DNA from 4 places in the Duganella caerulea genome. Region 4 is predicted to be linked to each of the others. Evidence: predicted binding sites of a transcription regulator. Region 4 holds the regulator's gene; each other region holds the start of a gene.
What was found. Region 4 encodes sigma-54, which starts transcription at its own class of promoters, with help from an activator protein. Its sites were predicted from a motif close to TGGCANGNAANCTGCTTT; they were not measured.
Positions count from the first base shown of each region.

Region 1 (7,647 bases), on a different contig from region 4:
ATGATGCTGACCATGCGCAGCGTGCCGCCCGGCTCGCGGAACTCCACCAGCCGCGTGTTGACCCGGCTTTGCAGCAGGAATTGCGCGTACTGGTCGCGGCTGTCCTGGTCCATGCCGCCGCCGGCGTGGCGCTTGCTCTGGTAGCGCAGGTAGAGGTCGTAGTGCTCGTCCGAGAACGACAGCGTGGCGACGCCGGCGATCAGGTTGCCGTGCTTGACCCACGCGCGCCGCTGGCCGCGGCTGGGCGCGAACAGGTCGGCCACCACCCGCACCGGGATGCAGGCCTGGCAGCCGTCGCAATACGGGCGGTAGGTGAAGATGCCGCTGCGGCGGAAACCGTTCTTGACCAGCTCGGAATACACGTCGGCGTTGATCAGGTGCGAGGGCGTGGCCACCTGCGAGCGCGCCTGGCGCGCGTCCAGATAGCTGCAAGGGTAGGGCGCCGTCGTGTAAAACTGCAGCGTCGCGAAAGGCAGATCATTCAGGTGCGTCATGCGCGTCCTATCGAGAGCGGTGGTGTAAGCCTATGATAGCGCCAAGTTTCCGAAGGCGCTGGTCACCTTTAGCTTAACTGTCCGCAGCCAGCGGTGCAATGGGTTCCCACACAGTGATCTGAGGCAATTCAATAGTGTTGCGCAGATGCGCCAGGAATTGCGCGCGCGGAATCGGCGCCGCGCCCAGCGAGGCCAGGTGGCCGGTCTCCTGCTGGCAATCGATCATTTGCACGCCGTGCTGGCGCAGGAAGCGCACCAGGTAGGCCAGCGCGATCTTGGAACCGTCGGTGACGCGCGCGAACATCGATTCGCCGTAGAACATGTGGCCGATCGAGACGCCGTAGGCGCCGCCGACCAGCTGGCCGTCCAGCCACAGCTCGGCCGAGTGGGCGTAGCCCAGCTTGTGCAGGCCGGTGTAGCCGGCGATGATGTCTTCCGAGATCCACGTGCCGGGGCCGTCCCGGCGTGGCGCGGCGCAGGCCCGCATCACCTGTTCGAAGGCGCTGTCGAAGCGCACCTGCCAGCGGCCGCCGGCGGCCATCTCGCGCTCGACCTTGCGCAGGGTTTTCCTGAGGCTGTCCGAGATGCGGAACTGGTCGGTCATCAGCACCATGCGCGGGTCGGTGCTCCACCACAGGATGGGCTGGCCTTCGGAGAACCAGGGGAAGATGCCGTGCCGGTAGGCCATCAGCAAACGCTGCGGCGACAGGTCGGCGCCGGCCGCCAGCAGGCCGGGCGCATCGGTGGTCAGCGCCTCCGCCACATCGGGGAAGGGGCTGTCGGTTTCGAGCCAGGGGATCACGTTGTCGAGCTGTCTGAACGCATGTTGCGGATTATGTCCTGGGTGTGGAAGCCGTAGCTGCCGCCCTCACGGATTTTGACGCGGTCGGCGAAGAACAGTTCCAGCGTGGTGTGTATGGTGGGGAAGGCCAGGTCGTCCCACGGAATCTCCGCCTCGCTGAACAGTTGCACTTCCAGGCTTTCCTCGCCGGGGGAGAAGTCCAAGTCCAGCAGCGTGGCCAGGTAGAACATGTGGACCTGGTGCACGCGCGCCACGTTCAGTAGCGAGAACATCTGGCCCAGTTCGATGTTGGCGCCGGCTTCTTCCTGGGTTTCGCGGATGGCGCCTTCGGCCGTGGTTTCATTGTTCTCCATGAAGCCGGCCGGCAGCGTCCAGTAGCCGTGGCGCGGTTCGATCGCGCGCTTGCACAGCAACACCTTCAGTTCGCCATCGCGTTCCCATACGGGGATGGTGCCCAGAACCATTTTCGGGTTCTGGTAGTGGATGGTGGCGCAGTTGCCGCACACGTAGCGGGGGCGGTTGTCGCCGGCCGGGATCGCCAGGCTGACTGGGGCGGCGCATTCGGAACAAAATTTCATAGGGGATAGCTCAAGTCGGTGGATATGCTCACTTTGACTACTTTACACCGTTAGTCGCCTGTGCGGCATGCCCTATGCCTATAGGTAACAGCATTTATTCGGACTATCGCGACCGATGTCAGGATTAATATTGCCTAATGTAAGGATTTGCCCTATAATGACTACATCAGACGCGGGGTGGAGCAGTCTGGCAGCTCGTCGGGCTCATAACCCGAAGGTCACAGGTTCAAATCCTGTCCCCGCAACCAAATTCGAAAGCCGTTGATGCCATCAGGTATCAGCGGCTTTTTCATTTGCGCGACCTTTGAGCGGGATCAAGGCAAATCGACGACCGGAAAATCCTCTTTCCCTATAATCGACCTTCTTGTGGGGAGTTTTTTCATGCGAAAAATCAGACCTTCCGCGATTGTCGTGTTTCTTTCCATGCTGGCGCTGGTGTTGCTGCTGGCGGTGCTGAGCGCCTGGTGCGGCGTGGGCAATATTCCCGGCCTGGGCGATTTCCGGGGCGTGGCCGTCACCGCGGCGGCCGTGGTGCTGGTCTACCTGTACGGCATGCTGGTGTTCCGGATTTTCATGTGGGCGCTGCCTCTGCATGATGGCAATATCGAATTCGGCTCCAGGCAGGAGTTCATCTATCAGGTGTATGTGCTGTTCTACCTGATCCTGTTCAATTCGCTGATACGCGGCGGCATCATTCCGATTCCGATCATGCGGCTGATCTACCTCGGGCTGGGCGCCCGCCTTGGCGCCAACACCTACAGCTCGGGCATCATTTACGATCCCTCGTTTGTGACCATGGGCGCCAACAGCGTGGTGGGCGAGACGGCCTTGCTGGTGCCCCATGTGATCGAGGGCGATACCTTGGGACATTATTTCATCACGATAGGCGACCATGTCACGATAGGCGCCCATGCGGTCGTGCTGTCCGGTGTGACGATAGGCAATAACGCCATCGTGGCGGCCAATTCGCTGGTGGCCAAGGGCACGCGCATCGAGTCCGGCGAGATTTGGGGCGGCAGCCCGGCGCGCCGCCTGAAATAAGAAGGCCGGCGCCCCCAGCGCCGGCCTCCACCGATTACCGATCGCCAATCCCGGCCAGGGATCATTGCCGTTTTTCGCGGCGGCGGCCGAACGACCCCATGCCGAAGATGCCTGCCGCGACCAGCGCCAGCGTGGCCGGCTCGGGCACGGGCGTGAATTGCTGGGCTCCGTCGATGTTCAACACGAATTGCGAATCCGTGTTCGGACCGGTCGCAATGCCGTTGACCAGCAGCGGCCGCGTGAAGCCAGGCGAAGCGGGGCCGGGGAAGTTCAGCGTGGTGTCGAACCGGGTGCCGGCCAGGGCCGGGGAGACGTAGGTCGAGTTCGTCATCAGCACGGTGCCGGCCAACGTCGCCGAGCCCACACCGGTGGCGCCGGGAGTGCCGGACGTGCCGGTCGCTAAAAAGGTCGACAGTTCCGCATCCCAGGTGCCCGACAGCATGGCCACGCCATCGGTGAATCCCAGTCCGGTCGCTTGGTCGGCATCGGGCGAGTTATCGAAATATACCGTCCAGGTGCTGGTGGTGGAGGGGGTGAAGGTGAGGGCGACCGTGGAGCAGCCCGCATTGAGGCAGGTGGCCCGTTCGTGCAAGGTGGCGGTAGTCGTCAGCTCATAGGTGCCTACGGCGGGGCCCGGGGGCGCGACGCGCAGGTCCGGCGTCGCCGAGGTGCTGCCGATGGCTGCGGCGAAGGCCTGGTACGTCAGGGTGAAGTCGGCGAAGTCGCCGGTGTTGTTGGCGGGGCTTAGCGTGAATCCCTGAACCAGGCCCGCGCCGTTTTGATGCCAGTCGATCCCGGTGAAATTCTGGAGGACGCCGTCGCCGCCTGTGGCGGAGGGAGCGGCCGGCTCTCCGGGGTTGCCTGCAAACAGCACGTTGGCGGCGCTACGGGTGTCCAGCGTGGTCGCGTGGACTGCGCCGGCCGATAACAGCGCTCCCAGCAGAGCGCTTAGTGTGCCTAATTTTTTCATTTTGTTTCCTTCCTGATGAATGAAGAGTCGCTACGCAAGGGGCTTCGAAACTTTGCCAACCACCATGAAACCGGTCGGCTACCCTCTATTAAGCAAATGCCAAGCCATGTTTGAAGGAAGGTGTAAGTGATTGTTTTTAAGACGTATTTTTTAGGCGTTCCTGCCCAGCGAGGGCAGGGTGTAAAAATAGCCGACACTACATCGTGTCGAGTTTTGCCTTCACTTCGGCGCGTTTCGGGAAGTCCTTGCCGGAGGCCAGCAATTGTTCGAACTGGCGCCGCGCCGCGATGATATTGCCGGCCTTCATCAGGGTCAGGCCGAGGTGATAGCTGATGTCCGGCGTGTCGGGCGCGAGCGTGTTGGCCTTGCGCAGCAAGGGCAGGGCGCGGCCGGTGTCGCCTTGCTCGGACAGTATCCAGCCCAAGGTGTCGAGGACGGCGGGGCTGGTGCCGGCCAGCCGGTAAGCCTGTTCGGCGGTGGCCAGGGCGCGCTCGTCCTTTTCCTGCTGGTAGGCCCAGGCCAGGTTGTTGAGCGCCACGGCGTTTTTCGGGTCGAGCCGGACGATGGACTCGAACAAGCCGATCGCCGCCGGGTATCGCCCGGCCGACAGTTCGGCACTGGCCAGGTAGAGACGGACGCTGAGCTCGGCCGGGTGCTGCTGCAGCCACTGGGCGGCATGCAGGTTCGCCTCCTTGCTTTTGCCCGCCTTCAGCAGCGCCTGGTGGAGCTTGATCGCCAGCGGCGGTAGCTTGCTCATCTTGAACGCCTGCTCGTAGGCGCGCAGCGCTTCCTGCGGTTTCTGCCGCTCCATCCAGATATCGCCCTCCAGCGTCAGTCCGGCCGGCAGGTCGGGCCGCTGGCGCTGCACGGTCTGGGCCAGGGCCAGCGCGTCGGTGTAGTCTTTATTTTCCACCAGCAGGGTCGCGGCCAGGACCTGCGCTTCGAACCAGTCCGGCTTCAGGCGCAAGGCTTTCTTGGCCGAGTCGAGGGCGCCGGCCTTGTCTTTGAGCGTGGCCTGGACATAGGCGATGCGCAGCTGCACGGCGGCCGACGCCGGCTGCAATCCGGCCAGCTTGCCATAGTTTTCCAGCCCCGCCTCGTAGTTGCCGTTGGCAACCTGGATCTGCGCCAGCAGCGCCAGCGCGTCGGGGTCGGCTGGATGGCTGGTCACTAGCGACTGGGCCAGTTTCAGGGCCTTGTCCTTGGCGCCGGCACCTTGGTAAAGATTCGCCAGCAGCAAGGCCGGCGTCAGCGCGTCGGGATGTTCGGCGGTGGCGCGTTCCAGCCAGCGCATCGCTTCCGGGGCGTTGTTGCGCCGCAGGGCCAGGCGGGCCAGCGCCGTCATCAGGCCGACGTTGCGCTTGTCTTTGGCCAGCGCGGCTTCGTAACGCTGGCGCGCCTGTTCGGGTTTCTTTTCCGCCAGATCCATTTGCGCCAGGTTTTCAAGCGCCGGCAGGTAGGACGGATCCAGCGCCAGCGCCTGCTCGAAGCCGGCGCGTGCGCCAGCCAGGTCGTGTTTGGACAGGAGGATGCCGCCCTTCATGTTTTGTACCAGCGGATTTTTTCCGTCGTGCCGCTCCATCGCCGTGATCGCCGACAAGGCCTTGTCGTATTCCTGGTTGCGCAAATAGGTCATCGCCAGCAGGATGCCGGCGCGGCCGCTCTTGTCGTCCAGCGTGGTCGCCTGTTCCAGTTCGGCCACCGCGCGCGCCGATTCGCCCGCGCCCAGGCGGCTCAAGCCCAGCGAGGTGTGCAGGCTGGCCGTTTGCGGCGCCAGGTCGCTGGCCGCCTGGAAGTACTCGGCCGCCTTGGCGAAATGCCGGGCCTGCATCTGCGCTTGCCCCGCAAGGGCCAGCAATTCCACGTCCTTGCGGTTGGCCTCCAGCAGCGGGTCCAGCACGGCGAGCGCGTCGTCGGCCTTGCCGCTCCTCAAAAGCAGTCCGGCCAGGCGCTTGCTGGCGTAGATCTGGTGCGGATACGCGTTGAGGAATTTGCGGAAGGACAGTTCGGCCTCCAGATACGAGCCCATCGCCAGTTGCACCGAACCCATCAGGAGGACGCTGGGCATGTGATCCGGCATCGCGCGCAGGATCTGCTGCAGGGTGTCGCGCGCCGCCGGATATTTCGCTTCCTGAAAATCAAGCAGGGCTTGCGTGTAGAACACCTGCAGGCTGCCGGGCGCGTTCTTGCGGGCGGCGTCGATCTCGGCGCGGGCTTCGGCCAGCTTTTTGCCCTGGATCAGAAGGTTGGCGCTGTCGATGTGGGCTTGGGTATTGTTCGGTTGCAGCGTCAGGATTTTCTTGTACGTCAGCAGGGCTTCCGCTTCCTTGCCCTGCAGGCGCAGCAGGTCACCCTTGAAGCGCAGGCATTCGATGTTGTCCGGATGTTTGGCCAGGGCGCGTTCGATGCGTTCGGCGGCCAGGTCCAGGTGCTGCGACATTGCGGCGATTTTCGCCTGGCCCAGCTGGGCGTCGGCCAGGTCCGGTTCTTTCGCCAGCACTTCGTCGAATAGTTGCCGGGCTTGCTCCGTGTCGCCCAGGCCCAGATGCGCGTTGGCGCGCAAGACCAGCAGCGCGGGCTGGCGCGGACTGGCCGGGTCCGGTTTGATGTCGTCGAGCAGTTTCTGGAACTGGCCTTGCATCAGCATCACCTTGCCCAAGCGCGGCAGGATTTCCGCCGGCGCTATGCCCAGCGCCTTGGCCTTGCGCAGTTCCTTGTCGGCCGACGCGGCGTCGCCGGCGTCGATGTACACCTCGCCCAGCAGCAGGCGGGCGTTGGCGTTGTCGGGCGACTCTTGCAGGGCGTTTTTCAGTTCGATGATAGCCGACCTGATTTCGCCCCGCGCACGGTATTGGCGGGCCTGGGCCATCAGGGTGTCGGCATCGCGCGCGCTGTGGCAGGCGCCCAGCGTCAGCATCAACAGTATCGGGGCTACAAGTCGGGTCATGCTGGTCTCCTGGACGGTGGCACCTCCGCGATCTTAGGGCGCAATACCGGCGTTCGCCTTACGCTTGATCAAGCCAGCGTGGCGTAGGAGATCCTGATGTAGTCGAGCATGGCGGGTGTGATCCAGCTTCCGCTCAGCAGCGCGGGTTCCAGGTCGTGTGCGGTGCGGATCTTGGCCAGCGTGGCCAGGTTGCCGCCGATCTGCGACAGGAACAGTTCCATCCAGCGCCGCGCCAGCGCCTGCGCCGACGGCGCGTCGTGGGCGATGCGGTCTTCCAAATGCTGGTGCACGCCGGCGATCAGCGCCATCCATTCTTCCTGGTTCTTGCCGCTGTTGGCGCGCAGGGTGCGCAGTTCGTCCGCGTCCAGGTAGCGCGCGTAGATGGCCAGCCTGCGCTCGCCCATCGCCGCCGACACATAGTCCCTCAGCGCCGGCGTGATGCGGGTTTGCTGTTGCGCCTTGACCTCCCGCTCCAGCATGACGGTGATGCGGCGGGCGAATTCGGGATTGGCGGCGGTGTCGTGCTGCAGTGTCCGCATCCAGCGCTCCGACAGTTCGCCCGCGCGCGCGTCGTCCGGCGGCACGCCTTGCGCCATCAGGGCTTCCACCTCGGCCACCAGCGCGGCCCAGGCGGCGTTGCGGCGCGCGTCCTGTTGCCAGAAGGGCAGGCGCTTCAATTCTTCGCGGGTGAAATATTTGTCGTACAGGTCCATCATCTCCAGCGTCCGCAGCCAGTCGGACAGCTCGGGACTGTCGCCCCGGCCCAGCACCTGCTGCAGCCGCGTCAGCTGTTCGCGCAGCGTGGTCGCCTGCTC
Region 1 is NZ_BPWJ01000004.1:84,309-91,955, reverse strand. It holds gene ACUJB0_RS13230 (arginyltransferase) at 1-494, opposite strand, end outside; gene aat (leucyl/phenylalanyl-tRNA--protein transferase) at 568-1,296, opposite strand; gene ACUJB0_RS13220 (NUDIX hydrolase) at 1,293-1,874, opposite strand; tRNA gene ACUJB0_RS13215 (tRNA-Met) at 2,046-2,122, shown strand; gene ACUJB0_RS13210 (acyltransferase) at 2,256-2,915, shown strand; gene pepA (flocculation-associated PEP-CTERM protein PepA) at 2,977-3,885, opposite strand; gene prsT (XrtA/PEP-CTERM system TPR-repeat protein PrsT) at 4,082-6,832, opposite strand; gene ACUJB0_RS13195 (MerR family transcriptional regulator) at 6,901-7,647, opposite strand, start outside.
Region 1: pepA (flocculation-associated PEP-CTERM protein PepA) is a predicted target of sigma-54. The motif match lies at 3,975-3,992, and genes of this name have one in related genera.

Region 2 (7,647 bases), on a different contig from region 4:
ATGCCCTGGTCGTTCGGGCTTTTGCTGTAGAACGGATCGGAGAACAGCTTGACCGCTTCCTGCAAGGTCGCCAGCGGCGTCGGGAAGCTGCTGTTGTTGATGGTGATGATCTGCCAGATCAGCACCAGCAGCCCGGCGCCCAGCAACGGCGCGACGATCTTCATCACGGAGGCCGATACCTGCTCCCGCGCGCGCGCCGAGGGATTGGCGGCCAGCGGGCGACGCGGATGGCGGAACGGCGCCGTATCAACTTCTACAACCGCCGGCGTGGGCGCGGCGCTTTCAGGTTGGAGCATGGCGTTCATGGCATTCCCCCATCAGGCTTTGATCTTGAACGAGGCGGCGAACGCTTTCGGGTTCTTGCCGTCCCAAACGGAACCATCCATCAGCTTCGACGTGCGCATCGGGCTTTTCGGCACCGGTGTCTTGGTCATCGCCGCGGCTTCCTTGTACAAGTCGATCTGGTTGACCGAGGTGGCGACGGCCAGGTAATCCGGATCGTCCTTCAGCAAACCCCAGCGGCGGTGCTGCGTCATGAACCACATGCCGTCCGACAGGTAAGGGAAGTTGACCGCGCCGTCGTTGTAGAACTTCATGTAGTTCTGGTCGTCCCAGGTCTTGCCCAGGCCATTCTGGTAGCGGCCCATGATGCGCTGGTCGATCGCGTCCTTGCTGGTGTTGACGTAGGATTTATCGGCGATCACCTCGGCCATCTTGTTCTTGTTGGCCAGCGAGGCGTCGATCCATTTGCTGGCGTCGAGGATGGCGGCCATCATCGCGCGGCAGGTGTTCGGATGCTTCTTCGCGAATTCCAGCGTCGAGCCGAGCACCTTCTCGGGATGGTCCTTCCAGATGTCCTGCGTGGTGGTGGCGGTGATGCCCACGCCGTCCATGATGGCGCGATGGCCCCACGGCTCGCCCACGCAGAAGCCGTCCATGTTCCCGACCCGCATATTGGCCACCATCTGCGGCGGCGGCACGGTGATGACCTTGGCGTCCTTCATCGGGTTGATGCCGTTGGCGGCCAGCCAGTAGTACAGCCACATCGCGTGAGTGCCGGTCGGGAAGGTCTGGGCGAAGGTGTATTCGCGCTTGTCGGTCTGCATCAGCTTGGCCAGCGACGCGCCGTCGACCGCGCCCTTGTCGGCCAGCTTCTTCGACAGCGTGATGGCCTGGCCGTTGTTGTTCAGGCCCATGAGCACCGCCATGTCCTTCTTCTGGCCGCCGATGCCCATCTGCACGCCGTACAGCAGGCCATACAGCACATGGGCCGCGTCCAGGTCGCCGTTGGCCAGCTTGTCGCGCACGCCGGCCCACGAGGCCTCCTTGCTCAGCACGAACTTGACGCCGTACTTCTTGTCGAAGCCCAGCACCGAGGCCATCACCACCGACGCGCAGTCGGTCAGCGGAATGAAGCCGATCTTGATTTCTTCCTTCTCCGGCTTGTCCGAACCCGCCGCCCACACCCCACCCGTTGCCAATCCCAACATGCTTCCCCCTGCTACAAGACCTGCGCCATGAATGATTTGCCGACGCTTGGTGTTCACAGTGTTCGCATCGGATGGCAGGTCGATCCCTGCTCGTGGCTTTTCATATTCCATCGCAAATCCCTTATGTAGTCAGCAGAACAAAACGGCAAAAAAAAAGTCTACCCAACGTGAACGGATTCACGTGTGTAGACGTCGTTGTCTGGTGGACCTCACCGCCGTTGGCGAGGTACATCAAGCGCACCGTTGCGCTTGCTTACAGGCTATGCAATGTCCATGCCAGCAAGTTTGCAGGGGAAAGCCAGGGGGATAAGGAGGATGGGAGCGCCGTGCGGTGGGGCGGAAAACGCACCGCGATTGCGCGGTGCATCATTTTGGACGGGCGTCAGCCCAGTAGATCTTCGACGTCGATGATGCGCTGGGCCACCTCGGACAGCTTGAGGTTCTTGCTCATGGCCATGCTGCGCAGCTTTTGGTAGGCCTGCTCTTCGCTGAAACGTTGGCGCTCCATTAACAGGCCCTTGGCGCGCTCGATGATCTTGCGCTCGGCCAGCTTGCTCTTGGTGTCGGACAGTTCGTCCAGCAGCTTCTGCTCGCGCTTGAAGCGCGCCAGCGCCACCTGCAGCACCGGCTTGATGCGGTCGCTCTGCAGGCCGGCCACGATGTAGGCCGACACGCCGGCCGCCATGGCGGCCTCCATGCTCTCGGTGTCGTCGCTCTCGGTGAACATGACGATGGGGCGGCGCTCGTCGCGGGTGGCGATGACGATGTGTTCCAGCACGTCGCGCGCGTCGGATTCGGCGTCGACGATGATCATGTCGGGCTGCAGCTGGGCGATGCGTTCGGGCAGGTACATGTCCGGCGGCAGCGAGGCGACGATGTCGTAGCCCGCCTCCAGCAGGCCGATGCGCAGCGCGCGGGCCCGCTCGGCCTGCGCGCGCAGCGCTTCGTCATCCTCGTCGCCGGCCAGGATGATGGTGTTGACGACCACGATACGTAAATGTTTCATGGTCGTCATGCGGAGTATGGAAGAGAGTTCATGGCCTTACTGCAAGCAAGAATCAATCCATTCTACGGCACAAAGCCGACTCTCCGCCAGCGGCAACGCAGATCAGCCCAGGTCCGCCTCATACGCGCTCAGGCGCTTGGCCACGCGCGGCTGCAGCTCGTGGGCGGCGGCGACGGTCATTTCCAGGTCGTGCAGCTTGCCGTCCTTCAGGCCGTAGACCCAGCCGTGCACCGTCACATCCTGGCCACGGTCCCACGCGTCCTGCACGATGGTGGTCTGGCAGACGTTGGACACCTGCTCCACCACGTTGAGCTCGCACATGCGCTCGGCGCGCAGCTTGCTGGTCAGGACGTCGCCCAGGTAGCGCTCGTGCTTCTGGTGCACGTCCTGCACGTGGCGCAGCCAGTTGTCGGCCAGGCCGACGCGGGTGCCGGTCATCGCCGCGTGCACGCCCTTGCAGCCGTAGTGGCCGACGATGATCACGTGCTTCACCTTCAGCACGTCGATGGCGAACTGCAGCACCGACAGCGCGTTCAGGTCCGAGTGCACCACCACGTTGGCGATGTTGCGGTGGACGAAAACGTCGCCAGGCGCCAGGCCCAGCAGCTCATTTGCCGGCACCCGGCTGTCGGAGCAGCCTATCCACAGGTATTCGGGCGAGGCTTGCTGCGCCAGGCGGTTGAAGAAGTCCGGGTCGCGTTCGACTTCGGATTCGGCCCAGCGGCGGTTGTTGTCCAGCAGGTCGCGCAACGGGGAATTGCTGTTGTCCAGATCACTCATGATGCTCCTCTCGTACATAAGAAGACCGCCGGTCCACCCGGAAGGGTGGCGCGGCGGTCCGATATTACCAAGACTGCGTGACGTCGCAGTTACTCAACTGGCTACTCAAAAAAATCCTTCACCTTGTCGCGCCAGGTCTTGCTTTGCGGGCTGTGCTTGGCGCCGCCCTCGGTGGTCAGCTTCTCGAAATCGCGCAACATGTCCTTCTGCTTCTCGGTCAGCTTGACCGGGGTCTCGACCGCCACGTGGCAGAACAGGTCGCCCGCGAAGCCGGAACGCACGCCCTTGATGCCCTTGCCCTTGAGGCGGAAGGTCTTGCCCGACTGGGTGCCCTCGGGAATCGTGAACGATACTTTACCAGACAATGTCGGTACCTCGATGTCGCCGCCCAAAGCCGCCTTGGCGAACGAGATCGGCATCTCGCAATGCAGGTCGTCGCCCTCGCGCTGGAACACGCTGTGCGGCTTGATGTGGATCTCCACATACAAATCGCCCGACGGCCCGCCGTTGGTGCCCGGCTCGCCGTTGCCGGACGAGCGGATGCGCATGCCGTTGTCGATGCCGACCGGGATCTTCACTTCCAGCGTCTTGTTGCGCTTGATGCGGCCCTGGCCCGAGCATGCGGCGCATGGCTCCGGAATGATCTTGCCGGTGCCGTGGCATTTCGGACAGGTCTGCTGGATGCTGAAGAAGCCCTGCTGCATGCGCACCTGGCCGTGGCCGGCGCAGGTCGAGCACGTCACCGGCGAGGTGCCCGGCTTGGCGCCGGTACCGTGGCAGGTGTCGCACTTGTCCCAGGACGGCACGCGGATGGTGGTGTCGAAGCCGTGCGCGGCCTGCTCCAGCGTGATCTCGAGGTTGTAGCGCAGGTCGGCGCCGCGGTACACCTGCGGACCCTGGCTGCGGCCGCGGCCGCCACCGAAGATGTCGCCGAAGATGTCGCCGAAGGCGTCGCCGAAGCCGCCCGCGCCGCCGCCGAAGCCGCCTCCGCCGCCCATGTTCGGATCGACGCCGGCGTGACCATAGCGGTCATACGCCTCGCGCTTCTCCGGATTGGTCAGCATCTCGTAGGCTTCTTTGACTTCCTTGAATTTTTCTTCCGACTCTTTGCTATCCGGATTGCGGTCCGGATGGTATTTCATCGCCAGTTTGCGATACGACTTCTTGATCTCGTCTTCCGACGCGTTTTTGGCGACACCAAGTGTCTCGTAGAAATCTCGCTTTGCCATATTGTCGGCACCTTGCTGTATTTATACTGATGTACTGTTTATGCTAAAAAGCCGAGCCGGTGCCGTTTCCACGGCCGCACGGCTCGGCGCTCGTCCTCCCCGCTCGCGCGGGGATGGCGATCTTACTTGCCGATTACTTGCTGTCTTTGACTTCTTTGAAGTCGGCGTCCACCACGTCGTCCTGTGGCTTGGCCTGCTCGGCGCCCGCGCCCTGCTGGCCAGCGCCGCCTTCGGCGCCGCCACCGGCAGCGGCTTGCTGCGCCTGCATGTCAGCGTACATCTTCTCGCCCAGCTTCTGCGAAGCGGTCGACAGCGCGGCCACCTTGGCGTCGATCTCGGCCTTGTCGCCGGCCTTGATCGAACCTTCCAGGTCGGTGATCGCGGCTTCGATCTTTTCCTTCTCGCCCGCTTCCAGCTTGTCGCCGTATTCGGTCAGCGACTTGCGGGTCGAGTGCACCAGCGCGTCGGCCTGGTTGCGCGACTCGGCCAGCTCTTTCACTTTCTTGTCTTCCTCGGCGTTGACTTCGGCGTCCTTCACCATCTTCTGGATCTCGGCTTCGGTCAGGCCGGAGTTGGCCTTGATCGTGATCTTGTTCTCTTTGCCGGTGGCCTTGTCTTTCGCGCCGACGTGCAGAATGCCGTTGGCGTCGATGTCGAAGGTCACTTCGATCTGTGGCGTGCCGCGTGCTGCCGGCGGGATGCCTTCCAGATTAAATTCGCCCAGGCCCTTGTTGCCGGCCGCGATTTCACGCTCGCCCTGGTAGACCTTGATGGTCACCGCAGGCTGGTTGTCGTCGGCGGTCGAGAACACTTGCGAGAACTTGGTAGGAATCGTGGTGTTCTTGTGGATCATCTTGGTCATCACGCCGCCCAGGGTTTCGATACCCAGCGACAGAGGCGTCACGTCCAGCAGCAGCAAGTCCTTGCGCTCGCCCGACAGCACGGAGCCCTGGATCGCGGCGCCGACAGCGACGGCTTCGTCCGGGTTCACGTCCTTGCGCGGATCCTTGCCGAAGAACTCCTTAACTTTTTCCTGCACCTTCGGCATACGGGTCATACCGCCGACCAGGATGATGTCGTCGATGTCGGAGACCTTGACGCCGGCGTCCTTGATCGCGGTGCGGCATGGCTCGATGGTGGCGTTGATCAGCTCTTCCACCAACGATTCCAGCTTGGCGCGGGTCATCTTCAGCGTCAGGTGGACCGGCGCGCCGTTCGCCATGGCGATGTACGGCTCGTTGATCTCGGTCTGCTGCGACGACGACAGTTCGATCTTCGCGCGCTCGGCCGAAGCCTTGATGCGCTGCAGGGCGATCGGATCTTTTTTCAGGTCCAGGCCGTTGATCTTCTTGAACTCGTCGATGATGTAGTCGATGATGCGCTGGTCGAAGTCTTCGCCGCCCAGGAAGGTGTCGCCGTTGGTCGACAGCACTTCGAATTGTTTTTCACCGTCGACGTCGGCGATCTCGATGATCGACACGTCGAAGGTACCGCCGCCCAAGTCATACACGGCGATCTTGCGGTCGCCCTTGTCGGTCTTGTCCAGGCCGAATGCCAGCGCGGCAGCGGTTGGTTCGTTGATGATGCGCTTGACGTCCAGGCCCGCGATGCGGCCGGCGTCCTTGGTTGCCTGGCGCTGCGAGTCGTTGAAGTACGCAGGCACGGTGATGACGGCTTCGGTGACTTCTTCACCGAGGTAGTCTTCCGCCGTTTTCTTCATCTTGCGCAGCACTTCAGCCGAGATTTGCGGCGGAGCCAGTTTCTTGTCGCGCACGCCGATCCATGCGTCGCCGTTGTCGGCTTTCATGATCGAGTAAGGCATCAGGCCGATGTCCTTCTGCACTTCTTTTTCGTCGAACTTGCGGCCGATGAGGCGCTTGACGGCGAACAGCGTGTTTTTTGGATTGGTCACTGCCTGGCGCTTGGCCGGCGAGCCGACGAGGATTTCACCATCTTCTTGGTAAGCAATGATCGAGGGCGTCGTGCGCGCGCCTTCGGCGTTTTCGATTACCTTTGGCTGACCGTTTTCCATGATGGAAACGCAGGAATTCGTGGTTCCCAGATCGATACCGATAATTCTACCCATGATTTTTCTTCCTTATTTGCTAAAGTTCAGATGGTACTAATATGTGGAAAAGCTGTATGTTTTCAAGTGCTTAGTTCGGCGCGCGGGCAAAAATAATTTTATTTCGCCTGTGCCGCGGTCACGATGGCGGGACGCAGCAGGCGGTCCGCGATCATATAGCCTTTTTGCAATACGGAAACTACCGTATTGGCTTCCTGGTCGGCAGGCACCACGGCGACGGCCTGGTGCTTGTTCGGGTCCAGCTTCTCGCCCTGGGCCGGCAAGATTTCCAGCAGACGGTTCTTCTCGAACGCCGAGGACAGCTGCTTGAGCGTCATTTCCACCCCTTCCTTCAGCGATTCGACCGACGGGGTTTCCACCTTGAGCGCCATTTCCAGGCTGTCCTTGACGGGCACCATGGCCTCGGCAAAGCTCTCGACGGCGAATTTGTGGGCCTTGGCCACGTCTTCTTGGGCGCGGCGACGGATGTTTTCGCCGTCGGCCTTGGCGCGCATGAAGGCGTCGTGCATCTCGGCCAGTTTCGCCTCGGTGGCCGACAGCTGCTCCTCCAGCGAAGGCTGGTCAGGAGTCGATGGCGGGGCCGACGCAGCGGCAGCTGCCGCCTCTGGATTAGGTACGGCTTGGTTTTCCTGATCTTGCATCTATAGACTCCTACTATCGTATTTGTTTGACATTACTTTTCATACTGCACCAGCAGCAAATGGGGCGATAACCTACCTTTTCAAGGGTTATTCCTGGCGCCATTTGCCGCCGCTGCCCCGCAAGCGGCCTGATGTATCAAGCGTTACAAAACTTCGTCTGTGCAGGCTCTACTCTTTTGCAGCGCAGCGTCTAAGATGTACTAAAGACAACCGTCGCGGCAGGTTTTCAGGGAGTGCATCCATCATGAAGTTGCCACTGATCGCAGCATCCATCCTGGTCTACATCGTCCTGGCGACGGCATGGATCTGCTACGCAGCCGATCCCGTCAGTCGGCTATTTTAACAGGCTGGCACTCATCGACCGCAAGTGCTGATGATGGCGTGAGCGGGTAATTGTGGCAAGTTTGCCTCTTTT
Region 2 is NZ_BPWJ01000008.1:143,920-151,566, forward strand. It holds gene ntrB (nitrate ABC transporter permease) at 1-305, opposite strand, end outside; gene ACUJB0_RS23030 (CmpA/NrtA family ABC transporter substrate-binding protein) at 318-1,490, opposite strand; gene ACUJB0_RS23035 (ANTAR domain-containing response regulator) at 1,873-2,496, opposite strand; gene can (carbonate dehydratase) at 2,599-3,276, opposite strand; gene dnaJ (molecular chaperone DnaJ) at 3,378-4,505, opposite strand; gene dnaK (molecular chaperone DnaK) at 4,639-6,591, opposite strand; gene grpE (nucleotide exchange factor GrpE) at 6,690-7,232, opposite strand; gene hemH (ferrochelatase) at 7,647-7,647, opposite strand, start outside.
Region 2: ACUJB0_RS23030 (CmpA/NrtA family ABC transporter substrate-binding protein) is a predicted target of sigma-54. The motif match lies at 1,752-1,769, and genes of this name have one in related genera.

Region 3 (7,647 bases), on a different contig from region 4:
GAGCGACTTCATCGAACACTTCCAGCCATCCTCCGACCGCAAGGAACACACAGCATGACACTCACTCCCATCCAGGCCCGCCTGGCCAGCTGGATCGACGACCATTTCGACGCCGAGGTGGCCTTCCTGCAAGACGTGGTCCGCATCCCGACCGACACGCCTCCCGGCAACAACGCGCCGCACGCGCACGCGGTGGCCGCAATGCTGGATGAACTGGGCTGGACGGTCGAGCGGCATGCGGTGCCGGAGGAGGCGGTGCGCGCCTACGGCATGGAGACCGTCACCAACCTGATCGTGCGCCGCCGCTATGCCGCGCCGGGTCCGACGCTGGCGCTGACCGCCCACGGTGACGTGGTGCCGCCGGGCGAGGGCTGGACTCGTCCGCCCTACGGCGCGGTGATCGAGGACGGCCTCCTGTACGGCCGCGCCGCCGCCGTCTCGAAAAGCGATTTCGCCACCTACGTGTTCGCGGTGCGCGCACTGGAGACGCTCGGCATCGCATTGCATGGCGGCGTGGAGCTGCACTTCACCTACGACGAGGAATTCGGCGGATTGCTCGGCCCCGGCTGGCTGCTGGAGCAGGGGCTCAGCCATCCTGATTTCGTCATCGCGGCCGGCTTCAGCTACCAGATCGTCACCGCCCACAACGCTTGCCTGCAACTGGAGGTCACCGTGCACGGCAAGTCCGGCCACGGCGCGATGCCCGAGACCGGCCACGACGCGCTGCAGGCCGCCACGCGCATTCTCAACGCCGTGTACGCCCAGCTGCCTGTGCTGCGCGACATTAAGTCGCAAGTGCCGGGCATCGGTTCGCCGACCATGCTGGTGGGCCGCATCGACGGCGGCACCAACACCAACGTCGTGCCCGGCAAGGTGGTGATGAAGCTCGACCGCCGCATGATCCCCGAGGAGGACACGGCCGAGGTCGAGGCGCAGCTGCGCGCGTTGATAGCGGCCGCCGTCGAAGGCGTGCCAGGCATACGGATCGAGATCAGGCGGCTGCTGTTGTCGGAGGCGCTGCGGCCGCTGCCGGCAGTGCAGCCGCTGCTGGCCAGCCTGCAGCGCAACGCGCTCGAGGTCATCGGCGAGACCATCCCGGCGGTGGGCACGCCGCTGTACGCCGACGCCCGCCTGTACGGCGCGCAGGGTATTCCCGCCGTGCTGTACGGCGCCGGCCCGCGCACGGTGCCGGAGTCGAACGCCAAGCGCGGCGACGAGCATCTGGTGCTGGAGGATCTGCGGCGCGCCACCAAGGTGGTCGCCATGACCCTGCTCGATTTCCTGCAAGCCGACGCGCCGCGCTGAGCGGCCGCCCCGGACAAAAACTTTCGCAGTTCAACGTGGTCAACAAGGGGTAACAGCAATGCGATTTTTCAAATCACTATTTGGCCAGATCGTGCTGGCGATGTGCATCGGTGTGGTGGTGGGAATGATGTATCCGGCGTTCGCCCAGAGCCTCAAGCCGCTGGGCGACGGCTTCATCAAGTTGATCAAGATGCTGATACCGTGCATTGTGTTCTGCGTGGTGGTGCAGGGCATCCACGGCGCGGGAGAACTGAAGAAGGTGGGCCGGGTCGGGCTCAAGGCGCTGATCTATTTCGAGGCTGTCACCACGGTGGCGCTGGCGCTGGGCCTGGTGCTGGCGTATGTGTTCCATCCAGGCGCCGGCATGAACATCGACGCCGCCACGCTCGATGCTTCGGCGATGAGCAACTACGTCAACACCGCCAACACCGTCAGGAACACCGGCTTCAGCGAGTTCCTCATGAAGCTGATCCCGTCCACGGCGGTGAGCGCATTCACCTCGGGCGATGTGCTGCAGGTGCTGCTGTTCTCGGTGCTGTTCGGTTGCGCGCTGTCGCTGGTCGGTGAGCGGGCCGCGCCGGTGGCCACGCTGATCGACGGCCTGGCCGCCGCCTTCTTCAAGTGCATGTCCTTCATCATCAAGCTGGCGCCGCTGGGCGTGTTCGGCGCGATCGCCTTCACCGTCGGCAAATACGGCATCGGCTCGCTCAAGCAGCTGGGCATGCTGGTGCTGCTGTTCTACGGCGCGGTCGCCATCTTGGTGTTCGGCATCCTCGGCACGATCTTGCGGCTGGCCGGCTTCAACATCCTCAAGCTGATCGGCTACCTGCGCGAGGAATTGCTGATCGTGCTGGGCACCGCCTCGTCCGACAGCGTGCTGCCGCAGGTGATGCGCAAGCTGAAGTACCTCGGCATCAAGGACGCCACCGTCGGCCTGGTGATCCCGACCGGCTACTCCTTCAACCTCGACGCCTTCTCGATCTACCTGACGCTGGCGGCGGTGTTCATCGCCCAGGCCACCAACACGCCGCTGGCGGGCGGCGACTTGCTGGCAATCCTGGCCATCGCGCTGATCACCTCCAAGGGCGCGCACGGCGTGCCCGGCTCGGCGATCGTGATCCTGGCGGCCACGCTGACGGCGATCCCGGCGATTCCCGTGGTCGGCCTGGTGCTGGTGCTGTCGGTGGACTGGTTCATGGGCATCGCCCGCGCCGCCGGCAACCTGCTGGGCAACTGCGTGGCCACCGTGGTGGTGGCCGCCTGGGAGAAGGACATCGACCGCGAACGCGCCCACGCGGTCTTGAACGATAACCGCGCCGCAATCGAGCGCTACGACGCCGAGCAGATCAAGCTCGACGCGGCGGCGGGCCAGCCGGGCTGATTCATCCATCGCACCACCACCTCCAGAAAAAGAAAAAGGATCTATGAACAAATCGTATAAATCGTTTACCGCGCTGGCCGTCCTGGCGGCCACCGCCGGTGTGGCGCAGGCCCAGTCGGCTGTCACGGTGTATGGCAACATCGACCTTGGCGTGTTCAAGAAGACCGGCTCCACGCTCAGCGAAGGGCGCCGCGATAACAACCGGTTGGGTTTCAAGGGTGTCGAGGACTTGGGCGATGGCTTGAAGGCGCTGTTTCAGCTGGAGATACGCTACGACCCGGATGTCGGCACCATCGAGGGCACCAGCCGTCCATTGTTCCAGGGGCAGAGCAGGGTGGGGCTGCAGGGTAGCTTCGGCACGGTGCGCATCGGACGCGGCCTGACGGCGCTGCAGGACTCGAACGTGGCGTTCGAACCGTTTCGCGGCACGCCTAGCACGGCGGGCTTCATCACCGACCTGATGGTGGCCGGCTACACCAGCCAGCCGCTCGATCCGGCCGGCTCGTCGGCCAACCGGTTTTCCAACGCGGTGTTCTACAACTCGCCGGAGGTAGCAGGCCTGCAGCTCAACGTCACGGTCGCCACGCGCGAGGCCAACGGCAATCCGGCGCTGATCGGCCGTGGCACGCAGGCGGCGCCGCAGTATGCGGCCAACACCACGCTGAACAGCAACCCGTACTCGGTCTCGGCCACCTACCGCGCCGGCATCTTCGCGGCGATGCTGGCGGCCGAGCGTAACGCGGCCGAGACAAAACTGTGGTCGGTGGCCGGCTCGGTGCAGGCGCGGCCGGACCTGAAACTGGTGGCTTCGTATCAAAGCCAGGATCAGGAGCATACGGTGGCCGTGAATCCGGTCACCAAGGCGTGGGTGGTTGGCGCCAACCTGGATATCGGTCCGGGGACCCTGTTGGCGGGCTATGGCCGCAAGACGCCGGACGGCGCCGTGCCGACCAAGCAGATAGGACTGGGCTACGAATACGGACTGTCGAAGCGCACTTTCCTGTACGTGGACGCCTCCAACCGCAAGGCTGTCACGTCGGTCAATTTCTACGGCGTGGGCATCCACCACAACTTCTGAGGCAGCCCGCCGTCGTGTTTTGGCGCCTGCCCGCAGGGGCGGGCGCCAGCGTGGGTCACTGCTGACCGGCCTTGGCTTCCAGTTCCGCCAGGCGCGCTTCCAGCGCTTCGAGCTTGGCGCGGGTCTTGGCCAGCACTTGCGCCTGCACGTCAAATTCCTCGCGCGTCACCAGATCCAGCTTGGCGAAACCCTGGGTCATCATCGACTTGACGTTCTTCTCGATGTCCTTTGCTGGTGAGTTTTCGATGGCCTGATTGATCTTGCTTTGCAAGTCATTGAAAAAAGTATTCATATCCATAATATTCCTTGATCTAACCGGCCTGACACTGCACCATTGCAGTGCGCTTCGGCCTTATTGTGGTGCGAAATTCGAAAAAATCACCGCCGCACCCATCCCATTCTCACATTTCTTTCAAATGCGGTCCCGTTGCCGATGTCCTTACGGCAGCTATCACCTCGACAAGATTAGCTGGCACGCATTCTGCTAAAGAAGTCATGAACGCTTTATCGCTTCGCTTCAAACAGGATTTTAAACCGCAACTGCTAAATAAGTTCAACTACACAAGGAAAACAACTATGAAAAGCTTGAGCAAGAACTTCACCCTGATCGCAGCGTTGACTTTAGCATTCGCCTCCATGAGCGCCGGCCTGGCGCACGCCGAAGACGCGACACCCGCGCCGGAAGCGAAACCAGACAACGAAGTCAGCTTCAACGCTGCCGTTGTCAGCGACTACCGCTACCGCGGCGTATCGCAAAGCCGCCTGAAACCTGCACTGCAGGGCGGCGCGGACTACACGCACAATCCAACCGGCTTCTACGCCGGTACCTGGCTGTCCACCATCAAATGGACCAAGGATGCGGGCGGCGATGGCAATGTCGAATGGGATCTGTACGCCGGCAAGCGCGGCGAGATCGTCAAGGACGTCAGCTACGACGTCGGCGGCCTGTACTACTACTATCCGTCCAACGGCCTGCATCCAAACGCCAACACCTTCGAATTGTACGGCCAAGTCGGCTACGGCCCGGTCACGCTGAAATACTCGCAGTCGACCACCAACCTGTTCGGCTTTGCCGACAGCAAGAACAGCGGCTACCTCGACGCTTCCGGCAACTTCGAACTGACCGACGGCTACGTGCTGAACGCGCACGCCGGCCACCAGAACGTAAAACACAACGGCGCCTCCAGCTATACCGACTACAAGCTGGGCGTGACCAAAGATTTCGGCGTAGTGACGGTGGCATTGGCGGCGGTCTATGCCGACACGAAAGCCTACGTCGGACCGGACGGGAAGAACCTGGCCAAAACCGGGGCTGTCCTGACCATTTCCAAAACCTTCTAAGCGAGGCCTGTATGAAACTGATTACCGCCATTATCAAGCCGTTCAAGCTCGATGAGGTCCGCGAGGCCCTCTCGGCGATCAACGTGCAAGGCATCACCGTGACCGAGGTCAAGGGCTTCGGTCGCCAGAAAGGCCACACCGAGCTGTACCGCGGTGCGGAATACGTGGTGGACTTCCTGCCGAAGACCAAGATCGAAGCGGCGGTGGATGACGCCGTCGTTGAACAGGCGATCGAAGCCATCGAAGGCGCTGCCCGCACCGGCAAGATCGGCGACGGCAAGATCTTCGTGTACAACCTGGAACAAGTCATACGTATTCGTACCGGCGAAACCGGCAACGAAGCTCTTTAAGGGGAAGATTGATGAAAAAAACTATAACAACGTTGCTGGCTGGGGTTGCCGTCCTGTTCGCGCTGTCCGCGCCGGTGCACGCCGAGGACGCCAAGCCGGCGGCTTCGGCGCCGGTCGCTTCCGCGCCGGCTCCGGCTGCGCCTGAAGCTGCCGCGCCTGCCGCCGCCGCTGCGCCTGCCGCGGCACCGGCCGCCGCTGCAGCCGCAGCGCCAGCACCTGTCCCGAACAAGGGCGACACCGCCTGGATGATGGTGTCGACCATCCTGGTCATCATGATGTCGATTCCCGGCCTGGCGCTGTTCTACGGCGGCCTGGTCCGTTCCAAGAACATGCTGTCCATCCTGCTGCAGGTGTTCACCATCTTCGCGCTGATCATCGTACTGTGGTGCGTGTACGGCTACTCGCTGGCCTTCACCGAAGGCAATTCCATCATCGGTAAATTCGACCGTCTGTTCCTGAACGGCATCTGGGATCCGGCCAAGGCCACGTTCTCGACCGCCGCCACCTTCAGCAAAGGCGTCGTCATTCCCGAATTCGTGTACGTGGTGTTCCAGGCAACCTTCGCCGCCATCACTTGCGGCCTGATCGTCGGCTCCTTCGCCGAACGCGCCAAGTTCACCGCCGTGCTGGCTTTCGTGGTGCTGTGGTTCACCTTCGCCTACCTGCCGATCGCCCACATGGTCTGGTTCTGGACCGGTCCTGACGCGATCAAGGATGCGGCAACCCTGGCGACCGAAACCGCCAAGGCCGGCTTCCTTTGGCAAAAAGGCGCGCTGGACTTCGCCGGCGGCACCGTGGTGCACATCAACGCCGCAGTCGCCGGCCTGGTGGGCGCCTACATGATGGGCAAACGCGTCGGCTACGGCCGCGAATCCATGGCGCCGCATTCGCTGACCATGACCATGATTGGCGCTTCGCTGCTGTGGGTGGGCTGGTTCGGTTTCAATGCCGGCTCGGCACTGGAAGCGGGCGACGTCGCCGCGCTGGCCTTCGTCAACACGCTGCTGGCCACCGCCGCCGCCACCATGTCGTGGCTGCTGGGCGAGTGGATCGTCAAGGGCAAGCCTTCGATGCTGGGTGCCGCTTCGGGCGCCGTTGCCGGCCTGGTGGCCATCACCCCGGCCTGCGGTTACGTCGGTCCGATGGGCGCGCTGATCATCGGCCTGCTGGCTGGTGTGGTCTGCCTGTGGGGCGTGAACGGCCTGAAACGCCTGCTGGGCGCGGATGACTCACTGGATGTGTTCGGTGTGCACGGCGTCGGCGGCATCATGGGCGCGCTGCTGACCGGCGTGTTCGCTTCGCCATCGCTGGGCGGCCAGGGCGTGTTCGACTACGTCACCAACAAGATGTCGGCCGATCCGTACTCGATCGTCAGCCAGGTCACCATCCAGGCGACCGCCGTCGGCACCACCATCCTGTGGTCGGCCATCGTCTCGCTGATCGCCTACAAGCTGGTCGACATCGTCATCGGCCTGCGTGTACCGGAAGAAGAGGAACGCGAAGGCCTGGACATCACCAGCCATGGCGAGTCCGCGTATCACGCTTAAACCTATGCCTGATTGATAACGTTGCACAGGCCCGCCACGGCGGGCCCCTCGAAAGCGCCTCTTTGTAGGCGCTTTTTTTATTTCCCGCCTTTAAAATAGGGTTTTCGCCCCGATTTGGGCTATCTGCACGGTAATATCCGATGTTCTGCGTGCCTGGAGGGTCGTCCTCCCGCATCATTTAAGGAAGTAATCATGGTTCCCCATCTCGCCACGGCCCTGACCGGACCGCTGCTCGACCTCGAAGAAAAAATCCTGGCCGCGACGCCGGCCATTGAGCGCTGGTTCCGCCTGGAGTGGCAGGAACACACGCCGCCGTTCTATTGCTCGGTCGATATGCGCAACGCCGGCTACAAGCTGGCGCCGGTCGACACCAACCTGTTCCCCGGCGGCTTCAACCACCTGGCGACCGAAATGCTGCCGCTGTCGGTGCAGGCCGCCATGGCCGCGATCGACAAGTACTGCCCCGACGCCCGCAACCTGCTGCTGATTCCGGAAGTGCACGAGCGTCATCCGACCTATTGGCAGAACGTGGCCCGGCTGATGCAGATCTTCCGCCAGACCGGCCTGCACGTGCGCCTGGGCTCGCTGTCGCCGGAAATCACCCAGCCGACCCCGCTGCCTCTGCCGGACGGCAACATGCTGGTG
Region 3 is NZ_BPWJ01000003.1:12,836-20,482, forward strand. It holds gene ACUJB0_RS09235 (allantoate amidohydrolase) at 1-58, shown strand, start outside; gene ACUJB0_RS09240 (M20/M25/M40 family metallo-hydrolase) at 55-1,305, shown strand; gene ACUJB0_RS09245 (C4-dicarboxylate transporter DctA) at 1,364-2,686, shown strand; gene ACUJB0_RS09250 (porin) at 2,730-3,764, shown strand; gene ACUJB0_RS09255 (accessory factor UbiK family protein) at 3,820-4,062, opposite strand; gene ACUJB0_RS09260 (TorF family putative porin) at 4,341-5,105, shown strand; gene ACUJB0_RS09265 (P-II family nitrogen regulator) at 5,117-5,455, shown strand; gene ACUJB0_RS09270 (ammonium transporter) at 5,467-7,002, shown strand; gene gshA (glutamate--cysteine ligase) at 7,195-7,647, shown strand, end outside.
Region 3: ACUJB0_RS09260 (TorF family putative porin) is a predicted target of sigma-54. The motif match lies at 4,235-4,252, and genes of this name have one in related genera.

Region 4 (7,647 bases):
GGCCAACAACGCCACCCGCGAAGTGCAGCTGGGCGGACGCGGGCAGCTGGTGCTGCCGCCGCGCCCCGGCCATTGAAGAACCAACGATGAAGAATGGAATGACGATGAAAAAATTGATATTGTCGGCCGCCGTGCTGCTGATGGCGGCCTGTGCCGCCCACGCGGAAAAAGCCGACTCCACCAAGCCGACCACGATCCAGTATGACGATCTGCAGATTGATGACGTCAAGCAGGTCAAGACGCTGATCGGCAATGTGATCCTGACGCGCGGCACCTTGCTGCTGAAGTCGCCCAAGGCGGTGATGACCACCGACCCGGAAGGCTATGACTTCGTCGTGCTGACCAGCACGCCGGGCACGCCGGCCACCTTCCGCCAGAAGCGCGACGGCGCCGGCGACCAGTGGGTCGAGGGCGAGGCCGAGCGCATCGAATACAGCAACAAGACCGACCTGGTCAAGCTGTTCTCCAAGGCCAAGGTGCGCCGCCTCGAAGGCGGCCGCCTCAGCGACGAGGTCAACGGCGAGTTTATTTCCTACGACAGCCGCAAGGAACAGTTCGCCGTGAAGAACACCGTCACCGGCGAGAGCAAGCCGGGCGCCGGCCGCGGCACCATGGTGATCCAGCCGACCATCCGTCCGGCCGCGCCGGCCACCACGCCAGCAACGACGCCAGCCGCGTCGACGCCACCGGCCACGGAGAAGTGAGCATGGAACCATCCTGCGGTAGCACCCTGATCGTACGCGGCCTGCAAAAGACCTATGGCAAGCGCCAGGTCGTGCATGACGTCTCCCTGCAAGTGGAATGCGGCGAAGTGGTGGGCCTGCTCGGCCCCAACGGCGCCGGCAAGACCACCTCGTTCTACATGATCGTCGGCCTGGTGCCGTCGGACGCCGGCAGCATCGACATCAGCGGCACCGACATCTCCTCGCTGCCGATCCACCGCCGCGCCTCGCTCGGCTTGTCCTACCTGCCGCAGGAAGCGTCGGTGTTCCGCAAGCTGACGGTGGAAGAAAATATCCGCGCCGTCCTCGAAATCCAGAAAGTGGACGGCAAGCCTTTATCCAAGGCTGCCATTGATGAACGGCTCAACACCCTGCTGGCCGATTTGCAGATCGAAAAGCTGCGCGAGAACCAGGCGCTGTCGCTCTCGGGCGGCGAGCGCCGCCGCGTGGAGATCGCGCGCGCACTGGCCACCAACCCGCGCTTCGTGCTGCTCGACGAACCATTCGCCGGGGTCGACCCGATCGCCGTGATTGAGATCCAGCGCATCGTGCGCTTCCTCAAGGAACGCGGCATCGGCGTCCTCATTACCGATCACAATGTGCGCGAGACGCTGGGCATCTGCGACCGCGCATATATCATCAACCAGGGCACGGTATTGGCTTCAGGCCGGCCAGACGACATCATCGCCAACGAATCGGTGCGTCGCGTGTATCTGGGTGAACACTTCCGTATGTAAAACCCATGAAACAGTCTTTGCAACTGCGCACGTCGCAGCACCTCGCGCTGACGCCTCAGCTGCAGCAGTCGATCCGGCTGCTGCAACTGTCGACGCTGGAGCTGCATCAGGAACTGGAACAGCTGCTGACCGATAATCCGCTGCTGGAGCGCCTTGACGACCCGCTGGACCGCTCGCTGCGGCTGCTGTCGGACGGCGCCATCAGCCAGCAAGCCCCGGTCGGCGACGCGCCGCCGGAAGGCCCGCCCAACGCCCAGGAGGCGCCCGCCGCCGACGCCGACAACTACGACGGCCCGGCCGCCGACACCGAAAGCACCAGCAGCGACGCCGACGTCGACTGGAGCGACGCCGGCCGCAGCAAGGCGCCCGACGACGAGGATGCGCGTCCGCAACTGGAGGCCAGCCATTGCACGCTGCGCGAGCACCTGATGGAGCAGATGCGCGTGACGGTGCTGGAGATGCGCGACCGCGCGCTGGTCGAGCTGATCATCGACGCGCTGGACGAGAACGGCTACCTGGAGGAAGCGCTGGAAGAGATCCACGCCCGCCTGCCGGAAGAGCTGGAGGTCGACCTCGACGAACTGCGCACCGCGCTGTCGCTGCTGCAAAGCTTCGACCCGATGGGCGTGGGTGCGCGCAACGCGTCCGAATGTCTGGCGTTGCAGATCAAGCGCCTGCCGGGCATTCCGATGGTCACGCGGCGCATGGCGCTGGCCATCGTGGAAAATCATTTGACCTGGTTTGCCCAGCGCGACTTCAACAAATTGAAGAAGGCCCTGCTGTGCGACGACGAGGATTTGCGCGAGGCACAAACCGTCATTCGCCAGTGCAATCCGCATCCGGGCTCGGCGTTCGCGTCGGACGTGTCGGACTACGTGGTGCCGGACGTGATCGTCAAGAAATCGCGCAACGGCTGGCAAGTAAGCCTCAACAACGACGTCATGCCGCGCCTGCGCGTGAACGCCATGTACGCCAACCTGCTCAAGCAGGGAAAAGGCGAGGGCGCGATGGGCGCGCAGCTGCAGGAAGCCAAGTGGCTGATCAAGAATATGCGCCAGCGTTTCGACACGATCTTGCGCGTCGCACAAGCGATAGTAGAACGACAAAAGAACTTTTTCTCGCATGGCGCGGTCGCCATGCGCCCCCTTGTGCTTCGCGAAATTGCTGATACACTGGGTCTACACGAGAGCACTATTTCTCGTGTAACAACTCAAAAATATATGCTGACCCCGCATGGCATGTTTGAGTTGAAATATTTCTTTGGTAGCCATGTCGCCACCGAAGCGGGGGGGGAAGCAAGTTCGACGGCGATACGCGCACTCATCGTGCAATTGACAGGAGCAGAAGACCCGAAAAATCCTTTATCCGACAGTAAGATTGCGGACATGCTGGGAGAACAAGGCATGGTGATTGCGCGACGAACTGTTGCCAAATATCGCGAAGCTTTAAAGATCCCGCCAGTCAGTCTCCGCAAGTCTTTGTAGTTACTTGGTTCCTGCGCGCCCGGTAGCAATGGGCCCCGCACTAACCGTAAGAAGCGACATTATCTTTAGGAGTGTGTATGAATCTCACCATCAGTGGACATCATCTCGAAGTGACCTCGGCCATCCGTGAATACGTGCAGAGCAAGCTGGAACGCGTCACCCGCCACTTTGATCAAGTGATTGATATTGCTGTCATCCTGACCGTAGATAACCTTAAAGAGAAAGAGAAACGCCAGAAGGCTGAAATCAACCTGCGCATGTCGGGCAAGACCGTCTACGTGGAAAGCCTGTCCCAGGACCTGTACGCCGCCATCGACACCTTGGTCGACAAGCTGGATCGGCAGGTCATGAAGTACAAAGCCAAGGTCCAAGAGCACGGTCACGATGCGATCAAGCATCTCCCGGACAGCTACGAACCCGCTGCCGCCGCCCTATAACAACGGCCCCGGCACCATCAAACTAAGGGCGCACTGGCGCCCTTTTTTGCGCCCGCATAGAATAGGGTTTTCACCACTATCCTGCGCACCTCATGAGCGAATACGTCCACACCAGCGTCAGCAACGGAACCGGCTTCATCACGCTGGACCGGCCCAAGGCCTTGAACTCTTTATCGCTGGCGATGGTGCGCGACATCACGCACGCGCTGATGGCATGGCGCGACGACAGCGGCGTGGCCGCCGTGGTCATCCGCAGCAGCAGCGAGAAGGCCTTCTGCGCCGGCGGCGACATCCGCTTCTTCTACGACGCCGGCCGCGCCACGCCGCAGGGCGGCAGCGCGCAGGTGGAGGACTTCTTCACCGAGGAGTACGCGCTCAATCACCTGATCCATTTCTATCCCAAGCCCTACATCGCGCTGATGGACGGCGTGGTCATGGGCGGCGGCATGGGCGTGGCGCAGGGCGGCCCCGATTGCCGCGTGCGCATCGTCACCGAGCGGACCAAGATGGCCATGCCGGAGGTGAACATCGGCCTGTTCCCGGATGTGGGTGGTAGCTACTTCCTGTCGCGCGCGCCGGGCAAGCTGGGCTGCTATCTCGGCGTGACCGGCGTGACCATAGCCGCGGCCGACGCGCTGTACGCTGGCCTGGCCGACCACTACGCGCCGGCGGATGCGATGGAGGTCTTGTCGGCCATCCTGGAATCGACCGCGGGCGCGGAACTGGCCGAGGCCATCGCCGCCTTCGCGGAGCCGTTCAAGGGCGCGGCGGGCGACAGCAAGCTGGCGGCCGAGCGCGCCGCCATCGACCGCCACTTCGGCGCCGGCTCGGTGCCGGCCATCATCGCCTCGCTGAAAACGGACGACAGCGCCTTCGCGCAAAAGACATTGCAGGTCATGGCCACGCGCTCGCCGCTGATGATGTGCGTGACGCACGAGCTGGTCGAACGCGGCGCCGCGCTGGACGTGGCCGGCTGCCTGCGCATGGAGCGCACGCTGGTGCGCCACAACTTCGAGGATGGCGAAGTGATCGAAGGCGTGCGCGCGCTGGTCATCGACAAGGACAACGCGCCGCAATGGAAGCCGGCCTCGCTGGACGAGGTGGACGCCGCCATGGTGCAGCGCTTCTTCCAGCCGGTGTGGCCGGACTACGCCCACCCGCTGCGTCACCTGGATTGAGTCGCGTCGGCAGTGCCGGCGATCGTCAGTCTTAGTCCGAACGACTTCATCAACGCCAGCGTTTTCTTCAGGGATGGCTCACCGCCCAATTGGGTGAGCCCCTGCGCCTTCGCGACGACATCCAGCGCTGCGGCGATATGTGCGGCATCTCCGGTTTCGAAAGCGTCAGCCATGAATGCTTCGATGGCCTCGCGGCTGCCGAGTGCCTGTGCCGGATCGTAAGGAAAAAATTTCTCAGCCATGATCTAGCCTCCATTGACGAGCGATGCGTTTCGCGGCCCGCACGCGGTAACCGGGGCGAGATCGCCGGCGCCTACTGCTCGCGGTGGCGCAGGATGACGCGTTCGGATTGCTGGAAGTAGGCCGCCAGCTGCTCGGCCATGTAGACCGAGCGGTGCTGGCCGCCGGTGCAGCCCACCGCCACCGTCAGGTAGCTGCGGTTATCGGTCTTGAAGGACGGCAGCCACTTCTCGACGAAGACGCGGATGTCGTTCATCAGGTCCAGCGCGCTCGGCTGGGCGTTGAGGAAGTCGATCACCGGCGCGTCGCGCCCGGTCAGCGGACGCAGGGTCAGGTCGTAGTAGGGATTGGGCAGCGCCCGCACGTCGAACACGAAGTCCGCGTCCAGCGGCACGCCGAGCTTGAAGGCGAACGATTCAAAGAACAGGGTCAGCGGCGCGCGTTCGGCCGCCACCAGGTCCTTGACCCAGGCGCGCAATTTGTTGGCGCTCAGTTCCGAGGTGTCGATCACATGGCCCAGCTGTTCGATGGTCGACAGCCGCTCGCGTTCTTCCGAAATGCATTCGATCAGCGTGCGCCGCGCCGCCGGGTTCTGGCCCGGCCGCAGCTCGTGCGACAGCGGATGGCTGCGCCGTGTTTCCGAGAAGCGCGCCACCAGCGAATGCGTGTTCGCGGTGAGGAAGACGATCTTGACGTCGTGGCCCTGCGCGCGCAGGCGTTCGACGGCGGCCGGCAGCGTGGCCAGCGATTCGGCGCTGCGCGCATCGACCGCCACGGCCAGCGACTCCAGACCTTCCTCGACCAGGGTGTCCACCAGGCTGGCAAGCAGGGCGGGCGGCAGGTTGTCGACGCAATAGTGTCCCGTGTCTTCCAGGACGTTCAGGGCGACGGATTTGCCGGAGCCGGAAATACCGGTAATGAGTACGATGCGCATAGCCCCGGATGATACCGCAGCCCGGCAAAGCTTGCCCATCTTGACCATGTTTAGTTTTCGCAATGATGCGAAAAAGCCATGGGAACTTGTTTAGTCCCCGCTCATCGCTTGTCTTTGACGTTCCATGAACTCCTGCAGCGTGTCGATGCCGCGCAGTTGCAGGATGGTGTTGCGCACGGCGGCCTCCAGCAGCACCGCGATGTTGCGGCCGGCCGCCACCGGGATCACCACCTTGCGGATCGGCAGGCCCAGCACGTCCTCGGTCGGGAACTGGAACGGCAGGCGCTCCACCTCCTCGTCGGCCGCGCCGCGCCGCACCAGGTGCACGATCAGCTTCAGCCGCATCTTGCGGCGCACCGCGGTCTCGCCAAAGATGGCCTTGATGTCCAACAGCCCCAGCCCGCGTACTTCCAGCAAATTCTGCAGTAGCGCCGGGCAGCGGCCCTCGATCATGTTCGGCGCGATGCGCGAGAACTCCACCGCGTCGTCGGCCACCAGGCCGTGCGAACGCGAGATCAGCTCCAGGCCCAGCTCGCTCTTGCCGAGGCCGGAGTCGCCGGTGATCAGCACGCCCACGCCCAGCACGTCCATGAACACGCCGTGCATGATGATGCGCTGCGCCAGCTTCTTGGACAGGTAGACGCGCAGGAAGTCGATCACCTGCGCGGCCGGCAGCGGCGTGGAGAACAGCGGGATGTTTTTCTCGTCGCAGATGGCGAGGATGTCGGGCGGCGTCTCCAGCCCCTGCGCGATGATCAGCGCCGGCGGGCCGCCGGCGATCAGCTCGCCGATGACGTGGGCGCGCGTCAGCGACTTCAAACGCTGATAGTAGTTGATTTCCTGGTGCCCGAAGACCTGGATGCGGCCCGGGTGGATGGTGTTGAGGTGGCCGACCTGGTCGGCGGCCGAGGCCACGTCGCCGGAGATCAGGCGCTCGCCGCCGGGGAAGCCGGCGAACCAGCCTAGCTGCAAACTTTCGCGATTGTCGTCGTAGAGGCGTTGTATCGTCAGCGGAGTTTGCAGCATGGGTCGTCTTTACAGGAGGATGAACTAAACCTTAGTTTAACCTATAGTCCGGCGACCCAGCCGATCTCAGCCGGCGGCCTGCAGGCTGGGCACCCAGTTGATGATGCGCGCATGGACCGATTTCGGATCGGCGTCCGTGCTCAGCGCGGTGCGGAAGGCGTCGTCGGAGAACATCTCGGCGATCTCGGACAGGATCTCCAGGTGCTGCTGGGTGACGTGGTCCGGGATCAGCAGGAAGAACAGCAGGTTGACCGGCTTGCCGTCGGGCGATTCGAACGGAATCGGCTCGGCCAGGCGCACGAAGGCGGCCAGCGGCGACTTCAGGCTCTTCATGCCCTTGATGCGGCCGTGCGGCACGGCCACGCCATGGCCCAGCCCGGTCGAACCCAGGCGCTCGCGCGCGAACAGGTTGTCCGACACGGTGGAGCGGGCGATGCCGCAGTTGTTTTCGAAGATCAGGCCGGCCTGCTCGAAAGCGCGCTTCTTGCTGGACACTTCCAGATCGAGCTGCACGTTTTCCAGTGAGAGTATTTTGCTAAGGTTATTCATAACGCGACATAAAATGTTGCAACGCACAAAGGTGGCATGCGAGCAGAATTATAGGCTGGTTTCTGCGCCATGTAACATGAAATCGCTCACGCCGGTCGTTGTGTTTATGTCAGCCAGCCGGCGCGCGGGCTGGGCTGTATTTGCAGCAAAGAAAGGAATCGCTATTTCTGAGTAGGAATCAGGGAAAACGCCGGTTTTTCGCCAGGGTCCGGGGCGAATTTCCGATTATTTGCGCGTTTTCTGGCCGGTGTGGCCAAATGGGGCGCTGTTGCGTGCAACCGCGCCCCATCCGCCTATCATACGCCTGATTTTTCCCGTTTGATTGGAAAAAGCGCCAGAT
Region 4 is NZ_BPWJ01000005.1:61,058-68,704, reverse strand. It holds gene lptC (LPS export ABC transporter periplasmic protein LptC) at 1-76, shown strand, start outside; gene lptA (lipopolysaccharide transport periplasmic protein LptA) at 105-704, shown strand; gene lptB (LPS export ABC transporter ATP-binding protein) at 707-1,459, shown strand; gene ACUJB0_RS16085 (RNA polymerase factor sigma-54) at 1,465-2,943, shown strand; gene hpf (ribosome hibernation-promoting factor, HPF/YfiA family) at 3,021-3,380, shown strand; gene ACUJB0_RS16075 (enoyl-CoA hydratase/isomerase family protein) at 3,473-4,558, shown strand; gene ACUJB0_RS16070 (helix-turn-helix domain-containing transcriptional regulator) at 4,546-4,800, opposite strand; gene rapZ (RNase adapter RapZ) at 4,872-5,732, opposite strand; gene hprK (HPr(Ser) kinase/phosphatase) at 5,823-6,758, opposite strand; gene ACUJB0_RS16055 (PTS sugar transporter subunit IIA) at 6,825-7,307, opposite strand.